DNA from 3 places in the Neobacillus sp. SRL179 genome. Region 3 is predicted to be linked to each of the others. Evidence: riboswitches for the same ligand, from Rfam matches in the RefSeq annotation. Region 3 holds a riboswitch; each other region holds the start of a gene.

Region 1 (10,997 bases), 1.5 Mb from region 3:
TCCAATTGAGAGACGGATTAAATCTTCTCCTACCCCGGCTGCTTTAAGCCCATCGGCATCCAACTGCTGGTGGGTCGTACTTGCGGGATGGATAATCAAACTCTTGGCATCCCCAACATTTGCCACATGTGCCCAAAGTGATAACGAATTGATGAGTTTTGCTCCTGCTTCTTTTCCACCTTTTATTCCAAACACTACCATGGACCCTGCACCTTTTGGTAAATACTTTTTGGCTAATTCATTATCAGGGTGCGAGGCATGGCCAGGGTAAGAGACCCATTCAACCGCAGGGTGGTTTAATAAATACTCAACCACTTCCTTTGTATTGGCTACATGCTCCTTCATCCGTACATGCAGAGTTTCCAGTCCTAGTGTAAACTGGAAGGCATTTTGCGGACTTAAAGCAGGACCTAAATCACGTAATAATTGAACCCGTGCTTTAATAATATAAGCAACAGCGCCTAATGCCTCTGCATAGACAAGACCATGATAGCTCTCATCAGGTGTCGTAAAGCCAGGGAATTTAGGGGAATTCCAATCAAAATGACCGCCATCCACAATAACTCCCCCCGTTGATGTTCCATTCCCTAAAAGCCATTTTGTTGCAGAGTGGACAACAATATCAGCCCCATGTTCAATTGGTCTGCACAGGTATGGTGTTGCAAATGTATTATCAATAATAAGCGGAACACCAGCTTCATGAGCAATATTGGCTACTTTCTCAATATCGAGTACCCGTAAGCTTGGGTTTCCGATGGTTTCTGCAAAGACTGCTTTCGTTTTTTCGGTAATAGCAGCCCGGAAGTTTTCCGGATTTTCAGCATCGACAAATTTTACATTGATGCCGTATTTCGGTAAGGTAACGGCCAATAAATTATAGGTGCCGCCATATAGATTGGAGGCAGAGACAATCTCGTCACCAGCTTCAGCAACGTTTAAAATCGCTAGGGTAATCGCAGCCATCCCGCTGGCAACAGCTAAAGCTCCAACTCCCCCTTCTAATAATGCTACTCGGTCTTCAAAAACAGTGGTCGTCGGATTATGAATCCTCGTGTATATGTAGCCCGGCTCTGCTAAGCTAAATAAGTTGGCCGCATGTTCTGTATTTTTAAACTGATAAGCATTATTTTGATAAATTGGTACTGCCCGGGCACCCGTAACAGGATCTGGTGACAACCCTCCATGAACACTCAAAGTTTCAAAGCGATATTTCTTTTGATTTTCTGCCATTACATTCGTTCCTCCCTTTTATGAAATAACCCCCACTTCTTTAAGAAGAGGGGGTGCGCTCTTCTTATCGCTCAGAGTGTTTAGCTCTGCTGGAATTAGCACCGTGTTTCAAACCGGTTGCCGGGCTTCAAAGGGCCAGTCCCTCCGCCGCTCTTGATATGAATATGTCATTCATTTGTTGCAATTGATTGAATATTTTAAATAAACAATACAGTAAGTTTAATTCCGAGTCAATACCTTTGATTAAATTACTTTTGCGAAATTTTGCTGTGCTTTTGTTAAAAAGAAGAGGGATTCTAGCAATAGGGTAATTCTAAGCGGCATAGCTATGCTTAGCTGACCTCGATGTTCTAAATCCCGCAGTCTACTCGTTCCTTCAAACAGTTGTTTCATGGCCTGCTTGTTTCCTCGGATTTCGTAATTGCCCTGTGGAACTTCATGATTTTGCAGAATACTGATGGAGCCGTGTTTAATTTCTAATTGAACTGTTTCCAGCTCGCATTTTATGGTGACCCTCACATCAGCCTGTTGGATTAATGAAAGTACATGTCCTGCTTCGTAGAATTTTTCTATAAAATTTTCAACTAATTCTATCATCCCTACCACTCCGGTCTACATTTTATATTGTAGTAATTCCGCAGTATATGAGGGAATCCTCCAATAAACCGCTCGACAATTCTTTTGGTCTTTTGGAAATTTCCTGAGAAATATGTCGGATTATGAGGTTTGTTGGATAAATAGATAAGGTGTATCCACATTCTGTTGCTCGACAGCTCCTGGTCAAAAGATAGAAATTTTTGTCAAAAAGTATTCAAATATTCATCTTCGGAGATCTATCCCTTTTTAATAAAATAGAGTAGGAGGTGAAATATGTTTTATAAACCAAGAACTGAGTCTGATGAAATTAGAATGTTAAGAGTTTTAAACAAACACATGGTGTTAGAGGAAGAGTGGAAACAGCGCTATTATAATCTCGTAAAGGGGTTTGAAGGTGAGGTGATGTTTGATTCTTTAACAGAGAAGCTTCGATGTCAAAGTTTGATTGTAAATGATTTGCGCCTAGAGACAAGTGGGGCGAAATTCCAACTAGATTCGGTGCTGATTTCCCAAGAGCCACTATACCTGTTTGAAGTGAAGAATTTTGAAGGTGATTATTTCTTTGAAAATGGTCGATTCTATCACATGGTTACAAAAAAGGAAATAAATAACCCACTCTTACAACTAGAACGAAGTGAATCCTTGTTGCGGCAGTTGCTCCATAAAATTGGAAACCGAATCTCCATTGAACCGTATGTTGTGTTTATTAACCCCGAGTTTACCTTATATCAAGCCCCTCAGAATAAACCCATTCTTTATCCAAATCAACTTCCTAGGTTTATGAAAAGAATAAACGATAGACCATCCACTTTAACTGGGCGCCACAAGAGTTTAGCAAATAAATTAGTTTCTTCGCACCAGATTAATATCGATTTCAAAAGACCTGAATATAACTACAGTTCGTTAAGAAAAGGAATAACTTGCGCCGACTGCCACTCCTTTACGGTACATGTGGAGGATAAGAAATTAATTTGTGATCCATGTGGGCATGAAGAATTAGTGGATACAGCTATATTACGAGCTGTTGAGGAGCTAAAATTATTATTTACGGATGAAAGGATTACTACGAATAAGGTGCAGGATTGGTGTGGGGTAATTAAGTCGGAAAAGACGATTAGGAGGGTGCTAATGAGGAATTTTAGTTATATCGGGAAGAAAGAATACCAATTTTTAGAAAGGATTAAACGACAAGATTAGGGCATTATTTTAATTTCAAAGTGAATAAGATTGTTTTTGATTCATTTAGAACTATGCACTCTTCACAGTTCCCGTGTTTCTCTTTTGGTAAGCTCCACGGGCACTGTCGACTCTTCACAGTTCCCGTACTTCTCTTTTTGGAGGCTCCACGGGCACTGTCGACTCTTCACAGTTCCCGTACTTCTCTTTTTGGAGGCTCCACGGGCACTGTGCACTCTTCACAGTTCCCCCGCTCCTCTTTTTGGAGGCTCCACAGGCACTGTCATCTCCTCACAATGCTTTATTAGCAGAAAAAGCAGACGCCCGCTCGCATCTGCTTCACCCTAAATACTGTTTTATTTTCCCCAACAAGTAAGGAACTGAATGAAAAGCGTATATGGTTTCCTGCACCGTGCCGTTTTTCACAAACAATAGACAAGGTACACTTTCAACCGCAAAATCCTTAGCCAAATCAGGATAAAAATTTAGGTTCATTTTTCCCATTTTAAGATCTACAAGCTCCTCTACGACTTGCAGCATCCGCGACGCTACTTGGCAGGTGCCGCATAGAGGGGTATAAAAATAGACTAGGCCGCTTTCATGAAGATCGAGAAAGGTTGTTAATTCTGTTCGTTTCCATTCATTCATATACATTAACTCATTTCTAAATACTCTGTGTGAACATCAATATTAGCCCCTAAAAGGACAGTCGCTAGATGGTGTACAGGTGCGGTTGCGACTTCGCGATACATCCGGTCTATATACAGATGTTCAGCTTGTGGGAATTCCCGTTTGAATTGTTTGCGGAGCTTCTCACCAGATGCATCTGCATCGACAAGGATATAAACATCCTTATCCTCAAGAAACTCAATTAGTTCTTCTAATTTGGTATGACTAATTGTTCCATTGGTACAAATAATTTCAACGGGTTCCTTCACAATATTTTTTACCTTATTTTTATCCGATTTTCCTTCGACAATAAGAACTTTGTCAACATACGAGTCATTCATATCCATCACCTGTAATAAAAAAGTTAGTTTATGTTAACATATTCTAAAATATCGATTACGTGTGCCTTCTTCTTAGTATGTTAACTATATCATTATTGTCAGCTAAGAAATAGGAATTTGCTCGGCCTAAGCCATTAGCACCAGCCGCCATCATCGCAATCAGTATACTTAGCATCAGGCTGTTCCGTAACAGTTACTTGTTGATAAATCTTTTGTTGTTCCGCTTCAAACTGTGGATTTAAGTCAACCTGAATGTTTTCCGAAAGTTTAATTTTTCCGATTGAGGAATTTTCGAGAAATAATTCTATTTCTCCATTTTTCAACTTGCCAACTACACGGTCCGTTACATCGATCTTTTGCTGTTTTAACGTCATATTTCCACCCTCTTTATATATTTAGTATTAGTCTCTCCTGGAAAGTAGAAGAAAAAGAGTGGAAATTTAAGAGAAAAAGCACCCGATTGTCGGGTGCTTTGCAACATTAGTCTTCTTTTGTCATTTCTTCGTATTGTTCTGGAGTCATCAATTTCTCTAACTCGCTTAAGTCAGATGGCTCAATAACAATCATCCAAGCCTTTTCATATGGTGATTCATTAACAAATTCAGGACTGTCACTTAAATCTTCATTAATTTCCACTACTTTACCACTAACTGGTGCATATAGTTCCGATACCGTTTTAACAGATTCAACGCTGCCAAATGGGTCGTCAGCCGATACTTCTGTACCCACTTCAGGGAGTTCAACGAACACGATGTCTCCTAATTCATGTTGTGCAAAGTCCGTAATCCCAACGCGGACTCTTTCTCCTTCAACTTTAACCCATTCGTGTTCTTCAGAATAACGTAAGTCTTTTGGTATACTCATTTGCTAAACCCTCCATTGTTTTTTCTAAATCTATCATCGAAGTCATTCGATTTCCATAATTGAATAAAGAAGTATGGCTATAGCCACATTTTTTCATACTCTTCTTCTTTAAAGCCTACTGTGACCCGCTCCCCATCTGTTAAAATGGGTCTTTTAATCAACATTCCATCAGATGCCAGCAATTCTAGCAGTTCCTCTTCGGTTGCAGTTTTCATTTTATCCTTTATCCCTAATTCTCGATATTTTAAGCCACTTGTATTAAAAAACTTCTTTAATTCCAAGCCGCTTTTTTGATAAAAGTCCTGCAATTCTTTGTGTGTCGGTGGATTTTCGACAATATGTACTTCTTGATACGAAAGTTGATGAGCATCCAGCCATTTCTTTGCATTACGGCATGTACCACATTTCGGATACCAGTAAAAAGTCAGAGACATTGTTTCACCGCCTTTTACCAAAATTGTAAACGCGTCAATCAAATATTACCATAACGCCTTTGAAAATCCTAACATGGAGGCTAAAAAGCTTCCCCTAGAAATAATTCGACTAATTTCGTAAAAACCCTTCTTAAATTTCGCTAATTTTAAAAAGAAAAGCCCCCTCCAAAAGAGGAGGGAGCACATTCCTTTACACAATATAACGTTCAGCTTCAATAACTACATCTGCAGCTTCTCGTTTCTTCGCAATTACATTGATTGGAGTATGACGAGTAAATTTTCGAAGCGAGGTCAACATCATCCGAAGGGTATCCCCTTTTTCAATTGCTACAAGTGATTCTTTTGCAGTTGCTTCAATTTCATTAAAGGCTTCCTGACAGAAGATTTGTGTATAAAGAAGTTTTTGCTTACTCTTTTCTACACCGTCTTTGGCAATAGCCTTTTCCGTCCGTAATACGACAGATTCCATTGCATACACATTGGAAACAAGATCAGCAATGTTCGCTAAAACTTCTTGCTCGCTTTCAAGTGCTTTGCCAAATTTTTGAGCCGCTAAGCCCGCAGCAAGTAAAGCAATTTTTTTCGCATTTTTCACTAAATATTTTTCTTGCGCTAACGGCTCGTCACCAGGCTCTTCTGGCATTAGCATCATTAATTCCTCTTGAAGTGCCATTGCTTTTTGAAATAGTGGAAGTTCGCCTTTTAGCGCCTTTTTCACAAGCGTTCCTGGCACAAGGAGACGATTAATTTCATTAGTTCCTTCAAAAATACGATTAATACGGGCATCACGATAAGCTCTCTCAATTGGATATTCCTGCATGAAGCCATAGCCGCCATGAATTTGAACGCCTTCATCCACTACATAGGATAATACTTCACTGGCAAAAAATTTATTTACTGAACATTCAATAGCATATTCAGCAATGGAATTGGCCAATTTTTTAAGATCTTTTGCTTCCTCGGTCGATAATTTACCTTGGTTTTCTTCATACAAACCAATCGTACGGTAAACAGAACTTTCCGCTGCATAAATTTTCGCCGCCATTGTTCCAAACTTTTCTTTTGTTAAATTGAATTGTGAAATTGGTGTTTTAAACTGCTTACGTCCATTTGCATATTTAACAGTCATCTCAAAGGCACTCTTAGAACCGCCGACACCACCAACAGCCAATTTGTAACGTCCAATATTAAGGATATTGAAGGCAATTACATGCCCCTTACCAAATTCACCTAATAAGTTTTCAACTGGTACAGCCACATCTTCTAAGATAAGGGTACGTGTGGATGAGCTCTTAATCCCCATTTTCTTTTCCTCAGCACCAGTAGACACACCTGGGAACTCCCTCTCTACGATGAAGGCTGTGAAGTGCTCGCCATCCACCTTTGCATAGACAACAAATACATCAGCAAATCCGGCATTGGTGATCCATTGCTTTTCGCCATTAAGAATATAATGAGTACCAGCTTCGTTTAATCTTGCGGTTGTTCTGGCGCCAAGGGCATCGGAACCAGAACCTGGCTCTGTTAACGCATAAGCGGCCAATTTTTCACCTGAAGCAAGCGCTGGTAAATACTTTTTCTTTTGATCGTCATTACCGAATAATACAATTGGCAAAGACCCAATCCCCACGTGTGCGCCATAGGATAATGAGAACCCGCCTGCACGCGCCATTTTTTCCGTAATAACCGATGAGGTTACTTTATCTAATCCTAAGCCTTCAAACTCTTCTGGAACATCAACCGCTAATAAACCAAGTTCGCCCATTTTTTTCAAAAGTTTAACGGTACGATCGAATTCATGGTTTTCTAAGTGCTCAAGTTGTGGTGCTACTTCTTTTTCAACAAAATCTTCTGCCGTTTGGGCAATCATTAAATGTTCTTCCGTGAAATCTTCTGGTGTAAAGATATTTTCGAATGAAAGATCCTCGATTAAAAAGCTTCCACCATTAACAATCTTTTTCGTTTCTGTCATTAAAAATTCCTCCTAATCTTTTTTAGAGGGGCTTATTTGATCGCCCCTTGTCTTTTTTTAAAGTAGTTCAAATACTCCAGCAGCACCCATCCCGCCGCCGATACACATGGTAACTACACCAAATTGCTGGTTTCTGCGTTTTAATTCGTGAATGAGTGATAATGTTAATTTAGCACCTGTACAGCCAAGCGGATGTCCAAGAGCAATCGCACCGCCATTTACGTTGACAATTTCCTCATTAAGACCAAGTTCGCGAATAACTTGAAGGGATTGGGAAGCAAAAGCTTCATTTAATTCGAACAAGTTGATATCAGATAACTCTAATCCGGCAAGCTTAACGGCTTTTGGAATGGCTACAACCGGACCAACCCCCATAATTTCTGGCGGTACCCCGCCCACAGCAAAGGATCGGAATTTTGCCAGTGGTTTCAGACCAAGCGATTCTGCCTTTTCTCGGTCCATTACCATCACAGCCGCAGCACCGTCACTTGTTTGCGAAGCATTGCCTGCTGTCACCGAACCAGTAACGGAGAAGGCAGGACGAAGTTTCGCAAGGGTTTGGATATTTGTTTCAGGGCGAACACCTTCGTCTTGTGAAAATTGAATGGACTTTTCAACAAGTTTATTGTCTTGACCAACTGTACGGATGGTCACATCTACTGGAACAATTTCGTCTACAAATTTACCTTCTGCAATCGCTTTTGCCGCGCGTTGATGACTTCTCACGGCAAATGCATCTTGATCTTCGCGGGATATTCCATACTTTTGCGCCACTTGTTCAGCTGTATGGCCCATTCCCATGTAATATTGGGGTGCCGTTTCCGCCAGTTTAATATTGGGACGTACCACATGCCCCATCATTGGGATCATGCTCATCGATTCTGCTCCGCCAGCAATCGCTGTATCGGTATGCCCGAGCATAATTCCTTGGGCTGCATAAGCAATCGCCTGCAGGCCTGAAGAACAGAAACGATTGACTGTTATGGCAGGTACTGTATAAGGAAGTCCTGCTAATGCTCCAATATTCCGGGCCATGTTGTTTCCTTGTTCAGCTTCTGGCATCGCACAGCCAATAATTAAGTCATCGATATTGCCTTCATAATTTCCCGCACGTTTTAATGTCTCTCTTACTACCAACGCGCCCAAGTCATCAGGACGAACATGGGCAAGCGTTCCTTTCTTTGCTTTACCTACCGGGGTCCGAGCTCCGGCCACAATTACCGCTTCTCTCATGCAAGTTCCCTCACTTTCATTCAAATTATAGTAATCTATCGAAATTAGTTCCGTAACGGTTTACCTTTCACAAGCATATGCTGCATGCGCTGCTGTGATTTTGGTTCGGCAATCAGACTGAGGAATGCCTCTCTTTCTAAATCTAATAAGTATTGCTCATCCACTTCTGTCCCGAATGGTACTTTTCCGCCGGCAATAACATATGCAATTCTCTTGGCAATTTTTAAATCATGCTCTGAAATATAGCCGGATAATCGCATTGCTTCTGCACCGAGTAAGAGAGTAGCGTAGCCTGTTTCACCGACAACTGGCACTTTGCGGCGAGGTTTTGGTTTGTATCCAGATTCATGTAGGGCTAGAACGGCTTGCTTTGCATCATAAATTAAGTGGTCACTATTAAAACTGATGCCATCTGATGCATCTAGGAAGTTGTTTTCGCGCGCTTCTTCCGCCGATGTCGAAACCTTTGCTGTAGCAATTGTTTCAAACACTTTATTAGCCACATTTTGCAAATCAAATGGGACACCGTTTGGCAGATTTTCTAAATGCTTCATATACAGTTCTTTATTACCGCCGCCGCCTGGCAGTAAGCCGACACCCACTTCGACAAGTCCCATGTAGGTTTCAGCTGATGCTTGAATGTGTGCTGCAGGCAGACAAACTTCTGCTCCACCGCCAAGAGTCATCCCGAATGGTGCAGCAACTACTGGCTTAGAACTGTATTTAACTTTTAGAAGGGCACTGTGGAGATGACGAACGATCATATCAAGTTCGTAAATATTATCATCTTGTACTTCCATTAGCATCATCGCCAAGTTTGCACCGACACAGAAATTTTTGCCTTGATTACCGATAACAAGACCTTTAAAGTTCTTTTCAACTTCATCCACCGCGAAGTTAATCATTTGCACAATATCAAGACCAATTGCATTATTAGGTGAATGGAATTCTAACAGTGCAACGCCATCACCAAGATCAATTAGACTTGCGCCGCTATTCTTTTTAATAACACCCTTTTGCTTTTTCATTTTTTTCAAGTCAATCACTTTTGGATTGTATTCCACGAGTCGATATTGACCGTTATGATAGAAGAACGATTCACCATTTTCCTCAATATAGAAAGACGAGTGACCCTTTTCCAGCATATCGGTTACCCATGCTGGCACTTCTATACCGGCTTCTTTCATCTTTTGGACTGATTTTTCAACGCCAATGGCATCCCATGCTTCAAACGGACCCATTTCCCAGCCAAAGCCCCATTTCATAGCCCGGTCGATTGCGACTATATCATCAGCAATTTCGCCTAAAAGCTGCGCAGAGTACACAAATGATTCCGTAAACGTGTTCCAAAGGAATTGTCCTGCTTGATCTTTCGCATATACAAGCGCTTTCAATTTATTCGCTGTTCCTTTTTCCTGTTTGGCCAACTCGATGGAAGCTGTAGATAACTTTTTACGCGGTCCATACTCTAACGTAGTTGGATCTAGTTCAAGAATTTCTTTTCCTTTTTTCAAAAAGAAACCTTGCCCGGACTTGCTTCCTAACCAGCCTTTTTCCACCATTGCTTTTAAAAAGGCAGGTACTTCAAACACTTCTTTTTCTTTTCCTTCCACTTGTTCATATACGTTTCCAGCAACATGATAGAAGGTATCTAACCCCACTACATCAAGAGTACGGAACGTAGCACTTTTTGCACGTCCGATTAAGGGACCAGTAATGGAATCAACTTCCCCTACACTTAAGCCAGCTTTTAACATTTCTCTAACCGTCACGAGCAGGCCATATGTTCCAATGCGGTTAGCAATAAAGTTAGGCGTATCTTTTGCTTGAACAACACCTTTTCCGAGGACATCCTCGCCAAAAGTTTTCATGAATGAAAGGACTTCTGCGGACGTATATTGTGTTGGAATCACTTCAAGCAGTTTAAGATAACGCGGCGGGTTAAAGAAGTGGGTTCCTAAGAAATGCTTCTTAAAATCTTCAGAACGACCTTCCGCCATTGCCTCCACTGAAATTCCGGAAGTATTTGAGCTGATAATACTGCCTGGTTTGCGGTATTGATCTACTTTTTCAAACACTTGCTTCTTAACGTTAAGATTTTCAACAACGACTTCAATGACCCAGTCTACATCTTTCAATTTGACTAAATCATCTTCAAGATTGCCTGCTTCAATTAGTGCAAGGTTCTTTTTGGCTGTCAGCGGGGCAGGCTTTTGCTTCAATAATTTTTGAATGTTTGTTGCACTAATACGATTACGTACTTGCTTGTCTGTTAATGTTAGTCCTTTTGCTTCTTCATCTTTTGTTAATTCCCTTGGCACAATATCCAGCAGTAAGGTTGGAATTCCGATATTTGCTAAGTGGGCAGCGATGCCTGAGCCCATGACACCGGACCCTAGTACAGCAGCTTTTTTAATTAGTTGGTTCAACATTGTCTCCCCCTTCAATCTTTGAATGAACACTCATTCATTTTTATGTCAA
Region 2 (10,997 bases), 1.4 Mb from region 3:
TAAAGCCCCATTAAATCGTATAATTCTTGTTTATCCATTTCTTGTATTAGGGCAAGAAGATCTTCATGTGACATTTCTTCTAAAAAGGCAAACGTCAGCATGTCAATATCCTCTTCATCACCGGTTAGCTTATTCCGATACATGGCATATAATTCATCGACTAATTTCATTTAAACACCTCCTGTTTAATATTTTTCCTTACTTTCATACTTATTGATTTCCCATAAAAGAGTAAAATCATCCCTCCCTTTTTATTTTGAATTAACTGAAAAATCTGTTTTCTTGATTGTATGATTATTATATCGTATCTATTTCTAAAAAATGAGTCGAATTGTGAAAAAGAATAAATTTTATCTATTTGAACATTACTAAACAGTAAAAGGGGTTGAAGTAATGAACCAGCAGAAGAAGACCTACTATATAGATATTGGAACCGGTCATATATCAAGAAGTGCTACAGACTCGACTTGGAGCTATAAAATTCAAGCTGACGATGAAGAAATTACTCAATTACGTGAGCTTTTTGATCAAAACTATTCGACAGAATGGAAAAATTTTTTTAGAGCACATGTCCCATATGTTCAATATCATTATGACAGAGAGAACGATGCTTATGATAGTACTATTCAACAAGTGTATGGTATGTTGTATAAACTAGGTGATGAAGAAGCTAAAAACCATATCGATAGTATGAATATATTGCCTAAGCATGAATAATCAGTTCAAGGGGAGTCCTAAGGTTTAGGAATTCTCCTTTTTTTATTATAATTATATCATTAAAGAAAAAAACGGGGCGGTATTTAATGATACAATTTGTAGACCAAAATGGAAACAACGTCGAACTTATTTTTACTCCCAATACCTTTAAAGAAAAATCCATGCATGTGTTTGTTATATGCCAATATGAAGATAATTGGTTTTTAACAAATCATAAAACACGCGGTCTGGAATTTCCCGGTGGAAAAGTAGAAATGGGTGAATCACTTGAAGCAGCAGCCAGACGAGAAACCTTTGAGGAAACAGGTGCAATCCTTGGTCATTTAAAATGCATTGCCGAGTACAAAGTATATGACAATATGGGTTCATTCGTAAAGACTGTTTTTTGGGGAAGAGTAGTTAGGTTGGAAAAAACCGATAACTATTTTGAAACAAATGGCCCCGTTGCTTTTAAAGGTGATCTTTTGCAACGGCGTTTTGGGAAGGAATTTAGCTTTATCATGAAAGATCAGGTCATCGAGGAGTGCATCAAATACATCCAATTTCAAACATGAAAAAGAATAGCAGAAATCAACCTATTCCGCTATTCTTTGATAAGTTTTTTCTCTAATAACTCAACAAGCTGGTACATAATGGTTGCAATTACGGCAATGACTAACAGGGATAAGAAAACAAGCGTGAAATTAAAGACTTGAAAACCGTAAATAATCATGTATCCAAGTCCGCGGGATGATACAAGAAATTCCCCTACAATGACACCAACCCATGATAACCCAACATTCACCTTCAAGGTTGAGATAATGGTTGGGAAACAAGCAGGCAGGATCGCCTCTTTAAAACATTGAAGACGCGTTGCCCCAAAGGTTTGCAAGACTTTTAAATAATTCGGATCGACCTCTTTAAAGGCGGTATAAACCACAATAGTCGTAATAATTACGGAGATGATGGCACCCATTGCAATGATGGACGGATACCCAGGGCTCAAAGCCACTATTAGAACAGGTCCAAGTGCAACTTTTGGCATGGCATTTAAGATGACCAAATAAGGGTCGAGAACTTTCGAAATCATTGGTGACCACCAAAGGATCGCTGCTAGTATGGTTCCAAGTAATGTACCTAAAATGAAGCCAAGAATTGTTTCGGTCATGGTAACACCCAAATTGGTTAGTAATGACCCATCGTGGATTTTCTCTAAAAATAAATGCCATATTTTTGATGGTGAACTAAAAATTAACGGATCAATCCATTGCTGTTGACTTGATATTTCCCAGCTTGAGAAAAAGACAATGAAAATAATCATTTGATAAAAACGAACCCATCTCCGTTCAACTTTTAACGAATAAAGATAATTTTTATGAAGGAGGTCCAGCTTATGCTTCTCCTGGCTCAAGAGACTCCATCTCCTTCCAAATTGTTTGAAAGATGCTTTGAAAAACTTCGTGGTTCCTTGCTTCAAATGGAGACAACCTTTTTAACTCTTCTGGCATGGTAAAAGTTTTATAAATCCTGCCAGGACTGGGTGACAATAAAAAGATCCGGTCGCTCATCGCAATAGCTTCGCCGATATCGTGAGTCACGAGAATAGCTGTTTTTCCAAATTCATCTAAAATTTTTGAAACTAAATCCTCAAGTCTTAGTTTAGTTTGATAATCGAGAGCGGAAAAAGGCTCATCCAGCATTAATAGTTTAGGCTCAGTAGCTAGTGTTCGTACGAGAGCTACCCGTTGTCTCATGCCGCCAGACAACTGCCGGGGAAGTTGTTTTTCCACTCCCGATAAACCAATTTGATTTAAAAGACTGAGCACTGCCGTTTTTGTTTTCTGATTAAGCTGCTTGGATAGTTTTAGACCCATGAAAATATTCTCTTCGATTGTTTTCCAAGGAAACAAATAATCCTGTTGGAGCATATAGCCGATCTGGTTTTTCGCGGTTGTTACAGGATTATTTTCTAACAAAACAGATCCTTGGGTGGGTTTAAGTAAACTTGATAGGATAGAAAGTAGGGTTGTTTTACCACAGCCACTGGGGCCGAGGAGGGAAACAAACTCTCCCTCTTCAACCGCAAGTGTTATATCGGAGAGGGCCGTGGTGGCAGAGGCTTTCGTAAAATAAGTATGGTGGATGTGTTGAACTTGTAAAAAGCTCATGAAAACGGCCTCCCTTTCCTATTATTTTTTAATAACCTTTTCAGCGACTTCTGTGTTTACAAGTGTTTTGTGATCTACTTCTTTAGGCAATTCGCCTGCTTCTTGCATGATGTTTTGCAGATTGTTCCATTCTTCTTCATCCAGGATAGGATCGGTTGCAAACGAACCTTGACTCTTATAACGCTCCACCACAGTGGTCATGATATCTAAATCGGTATCAGGAAAATAGGGTTCTACAGCCTTGGCAATTTCCGCGGCACTGTGTGTTTGCACCCATTGTTGTGCTTTATAAATAGCTCTAGTAAATTTTTCGATGGTGCCCTTGTTTTTCTTCATGTAGCTTTCTTTAGCCATAAAGGTTGTATAGGGAACATGGCCTGATTCTTTTCCGAAAGAAGCGACAATATGACCTTTACCTTCTTTTTCAAAAATACTTGCGGTTGGTTCAAATAATTGAACGAAATCCCCTGTACCGGAAGCAAAAGCATTTGCGACATTGGCAAAATCAATGTTTTGAATTAAATTAAGGTCATTATGAGGGTCAATGCCATGTTTCTTTAATACAAACTCACCAACCATTTGCGGCATGCCGCCTTTACGTTGGCCTAAGAATGTTTTACCTTTTAACAGATCCCACGTGAAATCATCAATTTTTTCTCTTGCAACCAAGAATGTGCCATCAGTCTGCGTTAATTGGGCAAAGTTGATGACCGGATCATTTGCACCTTGGGCATGAACATAAATAGACGTCTCTGAGCCAACAAGGGCAACGTCAGCACCGCCTGAAATTAACGTGGTCATTGTTTTGTCTCCGCCGGGGGTAGTCGTAACGGTCACGTCCAAGCCTTCAGCCTTGAAAAACCCTTTAGCGAGAGCAACATACTGTGGAGCATAAAAAATGGAACGGGTAACTTCAGCAATTCGAACCTTTTCTAATTTTTTTGTCTTTGTTGTAGAATCATTGTTACAAGCTACTAAAGAGAACATCAGAATACTAATGAGAAGAAAGGAGAAACTGATTTTTAATGATTTCTTCATGAATGGAACCTCCTTATTTACCTTAAAAAATCTGGGCTAATTGCCTAAAATATCGTATGTAGGGAAGTAAAATGTGTGAATACCTAGACCATAAATTTTTACAAAAATATAACAAGGGGGAAATGGCAGTGGAGATACATAACGGAAGTATTTTGGAAATCAATCGTTTTCCCTCTCCTAATCCAAACGTCGAATTATCGATTATTACCTATCTTTCCAATGGGTTAAGGGTGAAAGGATTGCTAGCAGCGCCTTTACATGAAGGAACGATGGATGGGTTCCTTTATTTACGCGGCGGAATAAAAAATGTTGGGAAAGTACGGCCAGCGCGAATTGCACAATTTGCCTCTGAGGGATTTATTGTTTTCGCTCCTTACTATCGTGGTAATCAAGGTGGTGAGGGAAATGAGGATTTCGCTGGGGAAGATCGTGAAGATGCCTATGCAGCCTATTTATTGTTACAATCATTGCCGATGGTTAGGGATATCCATGTTTTTGGTTTTTCTCGAGGTGGTGTAATGGCATTGTGGACCGGCATTAACTTTCCAGATGCCGCTTCGGTTGTCACTTGGGGAGGTGTAAGTGACATGACCTTAACCTATAAAGAGCGAAAAGATTTACGGAGAATGATGAAAAGGGTCATTGGCGGGACGCCAGAGAAGTATCCAGAACGTTATAAGGAAAGAACTGCCCTGTATGAACTTGAAAGAATAAATGCACCGGTTCTGATCATTCATGGGGTCAAAGATGAAAATGTCTCCGTGGAACATGCCTACAGACTTGAAAGAAGGCTTAGGTCATTAGATAAACAGGTAGAGTGTTGGTATTTTGATGAGTTTACCCATTACTTTCCCCCGGTATTAAATAGAAAAATTGTCCATGATTTATCAATGTGGATGAAAAACCAGAGCAAAAGATGGTAATATATAGTTAATATAAGCAGAGGAGCGGATTTTAAAGTGGGTATGCCTCTTGAATTAAATACTATGATTGTGACAAAGGGCAGGGAAAATCGGGTAGAAGAGAATCTTTTTGTGCTTGTAAAGGAAGGATATAGACTTTACCCGATTGAAATTCCAATTGAGGTTAGAAAAACAATGGATAGTGATTCAAATGGAATTGCTTTAATTAAAAAAGTGGAGTGGCAACAAAGCACAACTACCATTACCTATGAATTAGTTTCATTAAATTCAACGAACTGAGTAAGCAGTTGAAATCCTGAATTTATTTCACTCCAATTAAAAACGCACACGAGAATAAAATCTCTTGTGCGTTTGTTTTTGATAATTTTTAAGCTATAGGCCCGCCTTTTTCTTCAATTTCAGCCGATACATCGGTGAATTTTTTGAAGTTTTCACGGAATTTTGCTGATAGTTCTTTTGCCTTTTTCATATACGCCTCTGAATCTGCCCATGTTTTATTCGGTAGAAGCACCTCATCAGGAACACCTGCTATATGAAGAGGAATATTTAAGCCGAAAATGTCATCTTTAACGGTTTCGACATGGTTTAATTCACCCTCGAGCGCTGCTTGAACCATTGCCCGTGTATAGGAAAGTTTCATTCTGCTTCCCACTCCGTATTCTCCGCCGGTCCACCCCGTATTAACCAAAAAGACATTGGCGTTATGTTCAAGTATTTTTTCTCCCAGCATATCCGCATATCGAGTCGCAGGGAGCGGCAGGAATGGAGCACCAAAGCAAGTGGAAAAAGTTGCTTGAGGTGATGTGACTCCTCGTTCAGTACCGGCCAGTTTAGAAGTATATCCGCTTAAAAAGTGATACATTGCCTGTTCTTTTGTTAATTTCGCGATTGGAGGCAATACTCCGAAGGCATCAGCCGTTAAAAAAACGATTGTATTTGGATGCCCAGCAATACTTGGCTGAATGATATTATCAATGGCTTCCATTGGATATGCAGCTCTAGTATTTTCTGTTAATTCACCATCGTCATAATCTGGGATTCTTGATTCAGGATTAATCGTGACATTTTCAAGTACCGTTCCGAAACGAATAGCATCAAAAATTTGCGGTTCTTTTTCTCGTGAAAGATTGATACATTTAGCGTAGCAGCCCCCCTCCATATTAAAGACCCCGTTGGAGGACCAGCCATGTTCATCATCGCCGATAAGACGGCGGTTGGCATCAGCTGAAAGGGTGGTTTTTCCTGTTCCAGACAAACCAAAGAATAAGGCAACATCGCCTTCAAGACCGACATTTGCGGAACAATGCATCGGGAAAATATTATTTTCCGGTAATAAGTAATTCATGACAGAAAAAATGGATTTTTTCATTTCACCCGCATATTCCGTCCCGCCAATTAAAACAATCCTGCGTTCAAAAGAGATGATAATAAAGGTTTCAGAGTTTGTACCATCAGTGGAGGGATCAGCCTTAAAATTTGGTGCGGAAATAACTGTAAACCCTGCCTCATGTGTGAGTAATTCGTCTTCTGTTGGCCGAATGAATAACTGTTGTACGAATAGATTGTGCCATGCATACTCATTTATTATCTGGATGGGCAAACGGGACTTTTTATCTGCACCGGCAAAGCCTTTAAATACAAAAATTTCCTCTTGTAGTTTTAAGTGATCAAGAACTTTATGATACAGGTTTGTAAAAATTTCTTCAGAAATAGGTTGATTCGTCCCCCAGGCAATTTTATCCTTAGTGGTTTCCTCAAGGACAATAAATTTGTCTTGTGGTGATCGGCCTGTGTATTTACCAGTAGAAACACTGACAGCCCCTGTTGAAGTTAGTGTACCCTCATTGCGGCTAAGGATCCTTTCAACAAGTTGTGGAACTGATAATTGTACTTGAACATTAGCATCTTGCAACAGTTGTTTTAATTCATTGGGAATATGAACAGAATTCATTTACTGAAACCTTCCTTTATCCATGTTTTATGTTTATTATGCTAAATAGTATAACACATTTTGTTAATTATTCTATACTATTCTGAAAATTCAACAAAAGTTATTGCTTTTATTGTAGGGATTAGGTCTTGTAATATTAGGTATTATATATATATAGGAAGAAAAATAGATTGCTCAAAGGATTTTGTTGGAAAAATTCCATTGACATTGCTCGATAAGGTAGGTTATGATTTACCCTTGAACGGATACTCTCTTATCCCGAGCTGGTGGAGGGACAGACCCAATGAAACCCAGCAACCTGCACACGAAAAATAGATGGATCAAAGAAAATTTTTCGGGCAAAGGTGCTAAATCTGAAGCAAGGCAAGTCCTTGAACGATAAGAGTGAAAGGCACGCAAAACTTTTGCTATCAACCTTTCCTCAAAATGGAAAGGTTTTTTTGTATTTTAGCATAAATTTTTCGTGCTACATAATCGCTGCTATTTATTCCATCGTTTAAATTTTCTATGGGATTTCTTCACGAATATGGTTTAACTAATAATAATCCCATGTTTATTTCATACTACTAAGGGAATGAGTTCCGTATCAACTCGAGGTTAAATGGCAAGGTTGTTATTATCTCATACATATAACCTCACCTTATTCAAAAATAAAGGAGGAATTCAGATGTCAACAAAACGTCGTTTGTTCACTTCTGAATCAGTTACTGAAGGTCATCCCGACAAGATCTGTGACCAAATTTCTGATTCCATTTTAGATGCTATTCTTGCAAAAGATGCTAACGCTCGTGTGGCTGCAGAAACTTCTGTAACCACAGGTTTAGTATTAGTTGCTGGAGAAATCACTACATCTACTTACGTTGATATCCCCAAAATTGTTCGTGAAACCATAAAAGGGATCGGCTATAATCGTGCAAAGTACGGCTTCGACTCCGAAACTTGTGCGGTTTTAACCTCCATTGATGAACAATCACCAGATATTGCAGCGGGCGTTAACCAGGCGCTAGAGGCACGTGAAGGCCACATGTCTGAGGAGGAAATTGAGGCAATTGGTGCAGGGGACCAAGGTTTAATGTTTGGATTTGCTTGTAATGAAACAAAAGAACTTATGCCACTGCCCATTTCACTTGCACATAAGCTTGCCCGCCGCTTAACAGAAGTGCGGAAAGAAGATATATTACCATACCTTCGTCCAGATGGAAAAACCCAAGTAACAGTTGAATATGATGAAAATGATAAACCAGTTCGGATTGATACCATCGTTATTTCAACACAGCACCATCCAGAAGTTACTCTAGAACAGATACAACGAAATGTTAAGGAATATGTTATTAATCCAGTGGTTCCTCAAGAACTAATCGATGAAAATACAAAATATTTTATTAATCCAACAGGACGTTTTGTTATCGGAGGACCACAAGGAGATGCCGGCTTAACAGGCCGGAAAATTATTGTTGATACGTATGGCGGCTATGCACGTCATGGCGGCGGCGCTTTCTCTGGAAAGGATCCTACCAAAGTTGACCGTTCAGCGGCATATGCAGCTCGTTATGTAGCAAAAAATATTGTCGCAGCAGGACTTGCTGAAAAGGTAGAAGTTCAGCTTGCTTATGCGATTGGTGTTGCACGACCGGTCTCCATTTCAGTTGATACTTTTGGTACAGGTAAAGTAAGCGAGGATCAATTGGTTGATTTAGTTAGTGAAAATTTTGATCTTCGCCCAGCCGGAATTATTAAAATGCTGGATCTTCGCCGCCCCATCTACAAAAAAACAGCGGCTTACGGTCACTTTGGACGTACAGATGTTGATCTTCCATGGGAACGCACAGATAAAGCAGACACTTTACGTCAGCAAGCCAACCTTTAATTAACGGAAGCGTGATGATGGAAAACGGAGTTGCATTTCAAGATGTAACTCCGTTTTTTATTTTTCGTCAGTATTAGCGTAGTATGGAATACAATGTTTAAGTAGGTCTATAGAAGTGAAAACTGTAATTACATGAAATTTCCTACTGTTCGGTGTGCAAATTTGACTGTTTTAGTGGTAGTATTAGAGAGGTGTTTTTTTAAAAGACCTTTTAATTTAAATTGGAGTAGGTGAGGTACATAATGTGTGGTTTTATCGGTTGTGTACACGACATAACACAAAACTATAGTGAAGAACAAAAACAGCAGTTTAAAAAAATGAACGATATAATTACCCATCGCGGACCAGATGATGATGGCTTTTATTATGATGACCATATTCAATTTGGTTTTCGCCGCTTAAGTATTATTGATATTGAGAGCGGTCACCAGCCGCTTACGTATGAAAATGAGCGCTATTGGATTATCTTTAATGGTGAAATTTACAACTATGTGGAGCTTCGTGAAGAATTGCTCAAAGAAGGATTATCATTCGCGACAAGTTCTGATACAGAAGTGATTATTGCCTTATATAGTCATATGAAAGAAAAGGCAGTTGAAAAACTGCGCGGAATGTTTGCCTTCGTCATTTGGGATAAACAAGAACAAACGCTGTATGGTGCTCGTGACCCATTTGGAATTAAACCCTTCTTTTATTTTGAAGATGGCGACCGAACATTTTTTGGTTCTGAAAAGAAAAGCATTTTGCTTGCGTTAGAAAATGATGTGTTGAATTATGATTCCTTACAGCATTATTTAACTTATCAATTTGTCCCTGAACCATTTACCTTATCAGAGGGAATTAATAAGCTTGAACCTGGTCATTTTTTCACAAAAAAGATTGGCTCTAAAATGGAAATTAAAAAGTATTGGAAGGCACATTTTAACCCTGTCCATAAATCAGAAGAAGACTTTATTAAAGAGATTAAGGATGTCTTATATGATTCTGTTGAAAAACATATGCGCAGTGATGTTCCGGTAGGTTCATTCCTATCAGGCGGAATTGATTCTTCGATTATTGCCTCCATTGCAAAAGAATATCACCCAGCAATTAAAACTTTCTCCGTTGGATTTGAGCGCAATGGCTTCAGTGAAATAGATGTAGCCAAAGAAACCGCAGATAAGCTTGGTGTAGAAAATATCAGTTATGTGATTACACCGGAAGAATATATGAAGGAAGTTCCTAAAATTATGTGGCATATGGATGATCCACTTGCGGATCCTGCATGTGTTCCGCTCTACTTTGTTGCGCGGGAAGCTCGTAAACACGTAACAGTTGTTCTTTCGGGTGAAGGTGCCGATGAATTATTCGGCGGCTACAATATTTACCGTGAACCACAATCATTAGAAGTGTTTAATAAAATTCCTAGAGTGGGTAAAGTCCTTTTAAAAGGAATTGCTAACATGATGCCAGAAGGGATGAAGGGTAAGAGCTTTATTGAGCGTGGTATCACACCTATGGAGGATCGTTATATAGGTAATGCCAAAATGTTCACAGAAGAAGAAAAGCGTGATCTGTTAAACGTCTACCGTGAAGGATTAGATTATACGGATATTACTAAACCGCTTTATCAAGAATCCCGCGGCTATGACCCGGTTGACCGTATGCAGTATATTGATATCCATACCTGGATGCGCGGTGATATTTTACTCAAGGCTGACCGAGTTACCATGGCACATTCATTAGAGTTGCGGGTGCCGTTCCTTGATAAAGAAGTATTTGAAGTAGCTTCAAGAATTCCAACAAGCATGAAGACGGCGAATGGAACGACCAAGTATATTTTACGTAAAGCGGCAGAAGGGATTGTTCCTTCCCATGTCCTTGACCGTAAGAAACTTGGGTTCCCTGTACCTATTCGTCACTGGTTAAAGAATGAAATGAACGATTGGGCGAAAACCATTATCCGTGAAAGTAACACAGACCACTTAATTAATAAAACGTACGTATTGCGCTTGCTTGAAGACCATTGTCAAGGTAAAGCTGATAACAGCAGAAAAATCTGGACGGTTCTTATGTTTATGGTTTGGCATCAAGTGTACGTAGAAGATGTCTATTCTTTTCAACGGGATTATGCACTTCAAAAGGAATTGCAAACCCTGAAACATTAAATTAGGAGAGCACCCATACTCATTAAAGTTTGGGTGCTTTTCTTTATCAGAGAAGAATATAAAATTTGACTTGGAGAATTGTCCAGCACCAGGACGCTTCCGCTTTTCTTAAGATTGCAGGGATTTATAATATTGGCCCTTCTCGGCATATTCTGTATAAATGCGGGTCATATCTTCTTTATCTTCTGCCGTTAATTCTCTAATAAC
Region 3 (10,997 bases):
GTATTGGTGCCCCGATGGCAATAAAGTATTTTAAGGAGCTTAAATCATAGTTTTCGATATCCTCGACTTGTATGGTATCTTGTAAAAATGGCGTCGCAGCTGTCGTAAAGGTTATTTTCTCTTTTTCAATCAATTCGATAAATTCTTTTGGGTTCCAAATATCTTGGTAGACGGCGGTTCCTCCATAAATAAAGGGTAAGCGGACGCCATAAAGAAAACCGGTCTGATGTGCAAAAGTAGATGCCATGAAAATCACATCTTCAGACGTTAACTTCAAGTGGTCGAGCCAAAGTTCTGAGGTAAAGGTGACGGTATTATGGGTATGCATAACACCTTTTGGTTCGCCTGTGGTTCCGGAAGTAAAAATAATTTCTGTAAGTTTATTGGGATCAATGCTGATTTTGTCTAATTCACTTGGGTCTCTTCGTTCTTCCCATGGTACATCAATGAGGGACGAAAAAGATTTCATTCCTGCCGGTACATGTTTCCCAATAACGTATATATGCTCCATACAAGGCCATTCTGGAAGAAGTCTTTCAATCATTTCCGGATAGTTGAAGCCTCGGAAAACATCAGGCACTACAATCATCTTGGATTCGGCAAGTTTGACCATAAAGCCAATTTCCCTGTCACGGTAAATAGGGATCAATGGATTACTGATGGCCCCAATTCTTGTAACTGCAAAATGAAGAATGATAAATTCATTCCAGTTAGGCAATTGAAAAGAGATAACGTCGCCTTTTTTTAACCCGTTTTCTAGCAAGCCAAGAGCCACACGATCCACTAATTTACCGAGTTCCTTATAGGTATAGCGGCTTTTTTTATCAATAATGGCCGTTTTATCAGGGTTCTGTTCAATCGCTTTCTGCAAATAGTGTAAAATGGTTTTACCTGACCAATCGGATTTGTATTTTTCACAAATTTCTTCTGTTAAAATCGTCTCGAAACTCATCAGCTTGATTCCCCCTTAAATATAGGTAAACACTTAATTACTGCCTGAATTTCTTAAAATCAACCGGTCTTTTTTCCACAAAGGCGTTTCTTCCTTCTGCTGACTCATCTGTTTTGTAAAACATCCCGAGACTCGCCATTGCAATTTGTGAAATACCTTCAATATTTGCGGAATCAGCATTGAAGGAGTATTTCAACATTTTGATGGCAGTTGGGCTTTTTTCTACTATTTTTGCGGCCCATTCGTCGGCAGCTGCCATCAATTCACTTTGCGGTACAATCTTATTGACGAGTCCCATTTCCTTTGCTTCTTGTGCCGTGTATTTTTCGCATAAATACCAAATTTCCCTTGCCTTCTTTTCTCCAACTATCCTAGCCAAATAGGCTGAACCCAAACCGGCATCGTAACTGCCTACCTTTGGACCGCTTTGGCCGAAAATAGCGGTTTCAGAAGCAATCGTTAAATCACAGAGGACATGTAGTACATGACCGCCGCCTATCGCAAAGCCATTTACGGCAGCTATGACAGGCTTGGGCATCGCACGGATGGTTCGATGGAGATTTTCTATTTCTAAACCGATCCCGCCACCAAGACCACCAGAACTATCATAGCCGTTGTCTCCTTTATTCTTTTGGTCACCGCCAGTACAAAATGCCTTCTCGCCTGCGCCAGTTAAAATGACGGCACCAATTCGGTTATCATCCCAAGCGTCACGGAATGACCAGATTAATTCTTGGACTGTTAGCGCTCGAAATGCATTATAAACTTCAGGTCGGTTAATGATAATTTTGGCAATTCCATCTCTTTTTTCGTAAATTACATCTTGTAATTCCATCTCTTTTTCCCTCCATTTTTCCATAATTTTGTCTCCTAGCTTAATACGGACGAAATTCTTTACCGATTAATTCTCTTGCGATGACAATTTGATTTGCTTGAGCCGTGCCATCCCCAATTTCCAAACCAATGACGTCTCGTAATCTTTGTTCAAGCGGCATTTCTTTCGTATAGGCATAATGGCCATTGAGGAGCATGCATTCGTGAATCGCTTCCTGGCTGTATTTTGGTCCAAGCCACTTAACAGTGGATGCTTCTTTCGAATGCTTTTTACCTTGATCACGGAGCCAAAGACCACGATAGGCCTGCCATTTGATTAATTCTAATTGTGTGTAATGGGTAACAATTGGAAAGGTTACACCTTGAAACGTTGCTAAGGGTTTTCCAAATGCATGCCTTGTTTTAACATGTTCAATTGTTTCATCGATGCTTTGGAAGGCCGCCCCCACACATTGAAGACCAATTAACAGCCGGCTTAAGTCAAATCCATTCATCACCTGGAAAAAGCCGTTATTTTCTAATCCAATTAAATTCTCTTCAGGGACCTCTACCTCCGTTAAATATATGGAGCCTCTCCCAATCGGGATATTTCCCATGTCGTCATAGCCTTTACATTCCACTCCTGGAAGGTCGGAAGGCACTACGAATGCGCTTATGCCCTTACTGCCAGAATTCGGATCCGTTTTAGCAAAAACAATAAAGGCATCCCCAAACGTCGCTGCACTGATTCCAGACTTTTCTCCATTTAGTATATAGCGGTCTCCTTTATGTACAGCCGTTGAGCGGATTCCCGCAGCATCGGTTCCTGCCAATGGCTCAGTAATGGCGACACCAACGATTTTTTCTCCACTTGCAATTTGTGGCAGCCATGTTTTTTTTAATTGCTCTGTTGCATGAGTAGTAATGATTTCCGAGGCCAATGCATTAAGCATGACCGCATAAGTCAAATTGAAATCACCCCGGCCAATTTCTTCTGCTGCAATCCCGGCAGTGAGACACTCAGCCCCGCTTCCTCCATACTCTTCAGGAATCCTTAGACCATTAACTCCTAGCTCCCCAAGCTTTTTCCATAAATGTCTTGGATGCTTCTGTTCACGGTCCCATTTGGTATAGTGCGGTAGTAGTTCATTCATAGAAAAATGACTCAGCATGTCTCGAAAATACTCTTGTTCTTCGCTAAATGAAAAATTTAACAAGATAACCCACTCCTTTAACTTTTATATTTGCAAATTTTGTGCCAACTTTTGATTGCCCTTTATTCAGGCTTTTTCCTTTCGAATTTTTGCAATTCTACTATTTTTCGCAGATCTGTGACACAACCATGCGAATCGTATTATCCTTTAAACTCTATGAACGCAAAAAACACACGAAATCGTGTGTTTTTCCAGATTTTATTTCAATTTATATTTAGCCATTTTCCTATAAAGGCTTGCTAAATGGATGTTTAAGATTTGCGCAGCCTTTGTTCGGTCACCATTTGATTCTTTTAAAGCTCGCTGAATAGCAGCTATTTCAGCCCTTTTGACTGCCTCTTCCAAGCTTACGGCAACCGTGCCCTCTTCTTCATCGATTTTCTGTACAGCAACATCAAAAGCTGAAAAATGAAATGAATTTTCAATGGTTAGTGTGTCACCCTCTACCAAATTCATCCCACGCTCAATACACGCTCTTAGTTCTCGAACATTCCCAGGCCAATCATAGGACACAAGCCATTCCTTCAGTTCCGGAGTCATATATTTCACATTTTGTCCTATTTTATCATTTAAATAATTAATAAAATGATAGGCCAAGGGCAATATATCTTCTTTTCTTTGCCGCAGCGAAGGAATTTTTAATTCAAACACGTACAAGCGGTAAAATAAATCCTGCCTGAACTTTCCCTCCTGAACAAGTGTTTTTAAATCCTGATTCGTTGCCGCAATGATGCGGATATCAACATTTTTACTCCCTGTTCCCCCAAGCCGTTCCACTTCTCTTTCCTGTAATACTCGGAGAAGTTTACCCTGTGCTTGGTAGGGAAGTTCGGATATTTCATCTAAAAAAAGGGTCCCATTTTGTGCCAATTCTATTTTACCGGGCTTTCCTTCTTTTTTCGCCCCGCTGAAAGCCCCTGCTTCATATCCAAACACCTCAGATTCAAATAGCTCATGGGGTATAGCAGCACAGTTCACGGCAACAAATGAATGATTCTTTCTTGAACTAAGTCCATGAATCGCTTGGGCAAATAGTTCTTTTCCCGTTCCACTTTCCCCTGTAAGCAGCACAGTGGAATTACTCGTGCCGATTCTTGCTGCCAATTCTTTAATTTGAGTCATCAATTGGCTTTCTCCGATAATATCCTCAAAACTATATCGAATGCGATTGTTAGATTTATTTTTTAACATTGGCTTTTTCCCACCTATGAACTGTGACTCGGTAAAATAAGGATCACAACCTGTCCTTTGACCACTTCATTTCCAAATTGGTTAAAACAACTAACCTTTTGAGTTACCCAGTTTCGGTCAGGGTTAATATCAATAATTTCAAGTTCTGCAGTAATTTCATCACCTATATGGACTGGTTGATAAAAAACTACTTCTTTTTGTAGTAATACACATGCAGTTCCAGGCAATTTTTGGCTAATAACCTGCGTAATTAGACCTTCCGTAAGTAAACCAGGAACAAGCGGTTTGGAGGAAATACCCTTCCAATCATTCTCAACTTCTTGATATATAGGACTAAAATCTCCCGTTAATTCGTTACACAATTTGACATCATTTTCATTAAATGTTCGTTTTAGTCTAGCGATTTGTCCGATAAACAATTTTTCAATAATTACACTCATGGTATACTCTCCCACAGTATGAATATTTTGAATATTTGGTCTTAATTATACTATACTTTTTGGAATGTTTAAATGCAAGTGAACCTCTTTCCAATTAATACAATTAAAATCGGAGTGCCATTTTAATGGCTTGCGTTCTCCATCCACTCAACCAATTTCTTAAATTGACCATTTATGCGAAAAGCTTCTGCCTCTTGTTTCATTTGTTGATTTCGTTTAAAACTAGAAGTCTTTCTATCCTTTATTTCAGTTGAATGCTCCTTCAGTTTATAGGCTATTGTTAATGTATCTTCATATATCTTCTTCATATCCCATTGCTCGGAATCTTTTTTTCTCGATATTAACCTTGAGCCAGAACCACCTTTGTACTCTACTTCCCACGTATAATTTAAGTTCAATTCACAGAACATGTAATCTATGATACAGGCAAGAGTTTTTCGATCTACTAAAACATTCCTCACTTTTTCCTGAAATCATTTTCTTAGACCTGCCATATTCTAAATTCATATCCTATCCAAGCATGGACAATTAACACCTTCAATTTTATGACAATACGTTTCGTCAGTAACACCAGAAGACTTAAGAGATTAGGAGAAAGAGAATGAATATATCATTTTTTCAGGATAGTTATTAATTTGACAGATACCTAATTGTTGTTGTTATAATATAGATAATTCAATAAGGTTATCAAGAGTGAACGAGAGTCCTGGCTCAAGGAATTCACAGCAACCTGCCAATTGGTAAGGTGCTCCAACCAGCAAAGCAATGCTTTGAATGATAATGATCGGCTTAGGCTCTTTGTTGCGTTCATATGCAATAAAGAGCTTTTTTCGTTGCCTTCGTTTTAGTAACCTATTGATTTAATAAATAGGAGGACAAAAGATGAATACTTCAGGATTTATAAGAGGAATGATGTCAAAAAATATGGAGGGAGAAAAATTTTTCCTTTATGTTGCTACTTGCATTGAAAAAGAACTACAGGAATGGGATCCAGATTTTAAAGTAATGGTAATGAAGCTCAAGAACTATGAATTGTTTGTTACAGGTAACCAAGAATCACTCCAAGTTACTATTACAGAAAAAGAGATAAAAACACTTCAACAAAGAGGTCCGTATGCTCTAGATAGAAAAATTTGGAGGGAGCTAGAACAACAAGGCCTTCAGATAATACGAGGTTCTGGAAATTATTTAGGACATGTATTTATGGTAAAGTAAGATATCTAGGAAATTTAAGAGCTGCCCCCAAGCACAGTAATGCACTTGTGGTTAGGTCCTTTAATTCAGAAAGTTGACATTATATATGTGAGTGAACGCTTGGGGTACGGCAAAATTGAAACGACATATTAGTACTATTCTCACGGGATAAAGGAGCTGCGGGAGGAAGAATAGAAACTAGCGATTGATTCCTCGAGAATATATAGCTCAGTTTAAATAAAGATTGTTGTGGTTTGTTTATGATATATGAAAGGTGTCGTTGCGCGAATACCAGCATCAATTATCGGGAGTAATGTAGTGGCTAATTAAATACGTGTTAGAAAAACAAAACTGTAACTCACACTACTTACCAGCAGGGTGAGTTGTTTTTTGTTTAATGAGTATAGCTTATGGATGTTTAGTTGAATTAGAATAATACTCTAGTGTTAAAATTAAACTTCCCAACTACTTATAATCTCAGACACCTTACTTCCTTTTACAAAAAATACTGCAATGTCTATAGAATCAAGAAAAGGTTTAATTTTGTTTATTAATTCTCGATGATCTCTATTATCTGGAATTGCAAACGCTGTTTTATATATGTACTCATCTAACTTGGGCATAGAGAGTGTTTCAGCTGTGGCAAATAGGAGTTCCGATATATGAACTTTTATTTGACTTCTATCAAATGGTTTACCGTATCTTTTTGAAGAAGAATCGGAACTAGTTTCCCCTATGGCCTCGATAAAAAGTCTTATGTCATTGTTAGAGTTTGTTTTCTTTGCGATTACATCCTTTCCTGAATGCTTAATTTCTTTCTTTCGATTTATGATCATATAACCCCTTTCTACTAAATCTTGGCAAACGGCATCAATGACATCTAATTCAAACAACAAGGAAAACACAACCTTTCTCTTTTCATTTCTACATATGTGAGTCTTGATTAAATTATATTATTCTAGAAAATCAAAGGCATAGCCTTTTACATTCCCTTTATAATTGGCTTTTAATAAAATAAACTTATTTCTACACCTTACAACTACAAGCCTTGTAAACGATGTGGAAAGCAATTCCGGCCCACCTCTAGGGTTAATAGATAATGTAGTGATCTATGTAAGGTTTCTGCTAGGAGACATTCCTATAGAATAACAAATATAAAACGTTGAATAAGCCACTTAAATAACAACATTTTGAGTGCTGAAACCAGGCCATTACAGGGGTAAAATTCGCGAAAGGGGTTTAAGTAGTTTGGCAGCGGCCCCACCTAAAAACAGTTGTTTTCCCCTGTCTAAGTTCGCCAGCCCCCTGTAGATTAGCCCCTATTCTCTAATTCTTCGTTTCTTTGTCTTAATTCATCATTAGCTGATTTTATTTCTGTATTTAGGTAGTTTATTTGTGCCGTCAATTCTGATAGCTCATTCAAGTAATCCTCAAGTTTATTATGAATTTCCTCAGTAGTATAACTCCCATAATATCCTCCACTACTGTAACTACTGTCATTACTGTCCAAAAGAAGTTTAGACCCTATACCTAGCCCTACACCTATTAACCCTTTAAATAGATCTTTTCCAGACATAGCCCTTTCCCCCCCATTTCTATAAACTTTAAATTCTTCCTTTATTATCATGATAGTTTTTATTGTAGTCAATAAATGTTTGAAAGTTTAGAAATCTGTTGTAAAAATTTATAAAAGCAACTCCAATATTTCAATTTGAATAATCAAGAGGTACCCTTACCGGCTATACAGTTGGAAATATATTTGTTAGAAAATTTTATAACTTCGAATTCCAATATTCCACAAAAGCTCTGTAACCCTTCTCAGTTATAAAATATGGAATCAACTGCTCTCCCCTTAGCTTATAAGAATAAATGGAGGGTTTACCCAACCGAAATGCTTTTTCCATTCTGTGATTGCCATCTATGATAGAAAATATTCCAGGACGGATTTCAGCTTGGACTATAATACTATCTATATTAACAGTAGGTAAATGGTCTTCATTTAAAGATGAATGAAGTCCATGCCACTTAAACCATTCATTAATATTTATGTATTCTTTAGCAACAACTAGTTTCCCACAATGAATGTCTTCCAAAATTCTAGATATATTAAAATGAAATACTCCATTTCGAAATATTTCATCGTTTTCTTTAACAGGGCAGGATTCATATAATTTCTTTACATGCATCATTCTTGATTGACTCATCAATTCTCTCTCCTTCCAACTATCAAAAACTCCTACAAATGATGAATCGATGATATTACTTCAAGATACTGTCTGCGTTTCTTTGAAATTTCTGCATATTCATCGTATATCAATTCTTCATAATCAAAACTTTGGTTGCTTTCCATTGTATCGTAGTATTTTTTGTTTAAAACCTCCATTACGACTTCACTCTTTTGTAGTTTTTCTGACACAAGGAATTTTTGCTCCTTATCTCCCCAATACACATAAATTTCGGAGCTAAGGTCATCTCCTCCTCCAATAATATACCGGGAAAGTTGATATTCAAATAAAAAGTAACTTTCATGCTCCATATAAACAATCATACATTTTCTAACAGCTTTAGATAGACGGTGAAAATTCCGATCATAATCGGAATTTGACTCAGTACTTACTAATATACCTGCTTTTTTACATTCTTTACACAGATGTTCACGGTGACCTCTACCGCTAAATTTTTCATTAGGCAGAAAATCCCCACATCCTTTGCAGAAATGGCCTTGTTTCTTACTTCTCACTCATAAAACTCCCCATTAATAGTTATTCAACCCTTACCTAATTAATATTTTATCACCTTCGTAAAACCAATACGCTATTAAGCATTACTAATTTCGCTTGTGTAAAATTTGTGTAAAATGATTTAAAAACCTACCTTAGTCAGCCGTTTTCCCACAAAAAAAAAAACACTCATAAACGTTGATTTAACAACATTTATGAGTGTTTCACCGTTTCTTAATTTAACTCAATTTTACCTAAAGATACCGGTGGTCGGGGTCGAACCGACACACATTAAAAAATACATTCTCATTACATATGGATCAACTAATTTACCCAATTAATATTTATCAACCGTAGCACCCAACACCGATGCACGAATGAAATCAAGCTGCTGAAATCGTTTCAGCTCCTCTGGTGTACCGGTCACAACGGCACCGTTTAAACGGAGCTTCCCGTTCGAAGCCTTGGTATTTTCCTTAATTCCTTTTAAAGCCTCTTTTACGGAACTAGTATGGTTTCCTTCTTTTAGCAGCATTTCTAAAGTGCCAATAAACCCTTGCCCATCTTCGTCAAAATAAGGCTGTTCTGGTAACACCGCAAAGCCAAAAGCGCCTCCTCCTCCCTTCGTCTTCAGACTGTCATCGTCAAGTGTCTTTTCCATCCTATCTAACTGAGTGGTTGTTGTGGTGTCGACCCACAGCCAATTGACATTATTCTGTCCAAGCTTCTCGGCTGCTTGTGATAGGGTCAATGGCTCTTTAAATGATAAAGCCACCTCGACTAAAGTGTTCTTATCCAAGCTCGTTGCGATATCGAGCTCGTGCGGTAGGTAGTCGTATGACAAACCAGGATAATAAAAATCTATTTTTCTTTCATTATTAAAATCATTATACCGAACGTACCTTTTCGCTTCTTTATTTAAACTATTGACCTCCGTGGTTCCACTACCTCTTTCCAGAAGCTTTATTCTTCCGAATACAGGAACCTTTTCGGTCTTCTTATCCCAAAGTATCGAGCGATCCCCAATTGTTTTTCGGTAGGTTGATTCTGCAGTAATACTAAAAAGGTTATAGTTAAATGAGGTGCCTCCGGGAGAAATATTGGCTCCGTGAATACTTTCGTAGAACATATCCGTGTTCTCGATTCTTTTCGTTAGAATATATTGACTGCCCATAAAAAGAATCGTCAATAATAATGTGGTGGTAATAACGGTAATAATGATGTACTTAATCGTTTGTTTCCTTTTTGATTTTTTGACAGCCTTTTGTAAAGAAGGGCTGCTGACAAAGTCAATATCCTGTTCATTTTTTGAATCGTGATTTTCACTCATGGATGGCCTCCTTATAAATCTTCTCAAATTTTTTCCTCGCCCTAAATAGATTCGTCTTGATTGAACTGACACTGATCTCTAAGAGCGTAGAAATTTCTTCATATGTAAGTCCTGAATGATACTTTAACAGCAACAGCTCCTGAAATAGCGGTTTTAACTTTGAGATTGCTCTACCTATTTCACTATTGCGTTCCTTGTGTAGAAAAATAACTTCAGGCTGTTCTTTTTTATCTGTCTTTAGAAGCCCTTCGTCTAGGTTTAAGTCGTACCTTCCTCGCTTCCTGCATTGATCATAATAGGAATTTAACGCCACTCGTATTAGCCAACTACGAATTTTTGCAATTTTGATAGTATCGTAGTACAGCAAATATTTATAAGCAGCTTCCTGAACGGCATCCTCCGCATCTGCCTTTGAAATACTTAACTTTCGTAAGTACCTGTACACTATATTCAGTTCTGCATTGAGTTCATTTTGCTTATTTATTTCAACCATTATCGTCCTCCCCGCTCATAAGACGTATAGCATGAGAAAAAGTTTACAATCATTATAAAAAAAATTTGCAAGGTTTCCCAGGGTCAAAATTACATAGGCATCCTGTTCCACACTTCCCGATTCTCGAATATCGGACATTATTGTAGTGCCGGTCGCCCTAGAATTATTTTCTTCAGAGTTTGTTACACAAAAAGAGCATCAAGTTTTTTCGCTCATTGAAGAAGTATTAGTTACTATTCGAGGATTTTCCAGAATCTTAAATATAGTTCAGCTAGGCAGTAAAGCATTACTGAACCGGGATCATACCCCAGCTCCTAAAAATCCATAAAATGAGGTACAGAACTTTTAAGTTCTGTACCTCATTCAATACTTTTTAATTAGAATTGTTCGGGTAATGACAAGTACAAGGTCAGGTAAAAAAATGGCTTCTTCATCTAAAAAAATCTAGGTCTGCGCTATCTTTTTAACTCCTCCTTCCGCAGCATCCTCCTAACGACCTTCCCTACTGCACTCTTTGGTAAGCTATCAATAAACTCGATATATTTTGGCTTTTTATAGGATGCTAGATGATGCTTGCAATATTCTATAAGCTCTTCTTCACTCGCAGTGTGTCCCTCTTTCAATACTACAAAGGCTTTCACACTTTCAAC

The links. Region 3 has a riboswitch for S-adenosylmethionine ahead of AC4E8C_RS11785 (hypothetical protein). Riboswitches for the same ligand answer to the same signal wherever they lie in the genome.
Region 1: another riboswitch for S-adenosylmethionine. It lies ahead of AC4E8C_RS19530 (O-acetylhomoserine aminocarboxypropyltransferase/cysteine synthase family protein); the one in region 3 lies ahead of AC4E8C_RS11785 (hypothetical protein).
Region 2: another riboswitch for S-adenosylmethionine. It lies ahead of metK (methionine adenosyltransferase); the one in region 3 lies ahead of AC4E8C_RS11785 (hypothetical protein).

Annotation. Positions count from the first base shown of each region.
Region 1 covers NZ_OZ481792.1:3,921,211-3,932,207, forward strand. The annotation lists gene AC4E8C_RS19530 (O-acetylhomoserine aminocarboxypropyltransferase/cysteine synthase family protein) at 1-1,230, opposite strand, end outside; SAM riboswitch class I at 1,292-1,393, opposite strand; gene AC4E8C_RS19535 (hypothetical protein) at 1,474-1,827, opposite strand; gene AC4E8C_RS19540 (nuclease-related domain-containing protein) at 2,101-3,024, shown strand; gene AC4E8C_RS19545 (thioredoxin family protein) at 3,343-3,651, opposite strand; gene AC4E8C_RS19550 (toprim domain-containing protein) at 3,657-4,013, opposite strand; gene AC4E8C_RS19555 (YusG family protein) at 4,148-4,387, opposite strand; gene gcvH (glycine cleavage system protein GcvH) at 4,494-4,877, opposite strand; gene AC4E8C_RS19565 (arsenate reductase family protein) at 4,955-5,311, opposite strand; gene AC4E8C_RS19570 (acyl-CoA dehydrogenase FadE) at 5,502-7,283, opposite strand; gene AC4E8C_RS19575 (acetyl-CoA C-acetyltransferase) at 7,341-8,516, opposite strand; gene AC4E8C_RS19580 (3-hydroxyacyl-CoA dehydrogenase/enoyl-CoA hydratase family protein) at 8,561-10,948, opposite strand.
Region 2 covers NZ_OZ481792.1:3,739,519-3,750,515, reverse strand. The annotation lists gene AC4E8C_RS18585 (DUF6154 family protein) at 1-170, opposite strand, end outside; gene AC4E8C_RS18580 (hydrolase) at 394-717, shown strand; gene ytkD (RNA deprotection pyrophosphohydrolase) at 804-1,271, shown strand; gene AC4E8C_RS18570 (ABC transporter permease) at 1,301-2,107, opposite strand; gene AC4E8C_RS18565 (ABC transporter ATP-binding protein) at 2,088-2,864, opposite strand; gene AC4E8C_RS18560 (ABC transporter substrate-binding protein) at 2,886-3,902, opposite strand; gene AC4E8C_RS18555 (alpha/beta hydrolase family protein) at 4,025-4,825, shown strand; gene AC4E8C_RS18550 (DUF2584 domain-containing protein) at 4,862-5,104, shown strand; gene pckA (phosphoenolpyruvate carboxykinase (ATP)) at 5,193-6,776, opposite strand; SAM riboswitch class I at 7,027-7,161, shown strand; gene metK (methionine adenosyltransferase) at 7,444-8,643, shown strand; gene asnB (asparagine synthase (glutamine-hydrolyzing)) at 8,886-10,790, shown strand; gene AC4E8C_RS18530 (gamma carbonic anhydrase) at 10,899-10,997, opposite strand, start outside.
Region 3 covers NZ_OZ481792.1:2,372,234-2,383,230, reverse strand. The annotation lists gene AC4E8C_RS11815 (AMP-binding protein) at 1-952, opposite strand, end outside; gene menB (1,4-dihydroxy-2-naphthoyl-CoA synthase) at 990-1,787, opposite strand; gene AC4E8C_RS11805 (acyl-CoA dehydrogenase family protein) at 1,828-2,982, opposite strand; gene AC4E8C_RS11800 (sigma-54 interaction domain-containing protein) at 3,178-4,170, opposite strand; gene AC4E8C_RS11795 (MaoC/PaaZ C-terminal domain-containing protein) at 4,185-4,610, opposite strand; gene AC4E8C_RS11790 (hypothetical protein) at 4,733-5,071, opposite strand; SAM riboswitch class I at 5,292-5,394, shown strand; gene AC4E8C_RS11785 (hypothetical protein) at 5,493-5,825, shown strand; gene AC4E8C_RS11780 (hypothetical protein) at 6,257-6,700, opposite strand; gene AC4E8C_RS11775 (hypothetical protein) at 7,117-7,380, opposite strand; gene AC4E8C_RS11770 (hypothetical protein) at 7,577-8,008, opposite strand; gene AC4E8C_RS11765 (hypothetical protein) at 8,041-8,544, opposite strand; gene AC4E8C_RS11760 (anti sigma factor C-terminal domain-containing protein) at 8,862-9,854, opposite strand; gene AC4E8C_RS11755 (RNA polymerase sigma factor) at 9,847-10,347, opposite strand; gene AC4E8C_RS11750 (class I adenylate-forming enzyme family protein) at 10,803-10,997, opposite strand, start outside.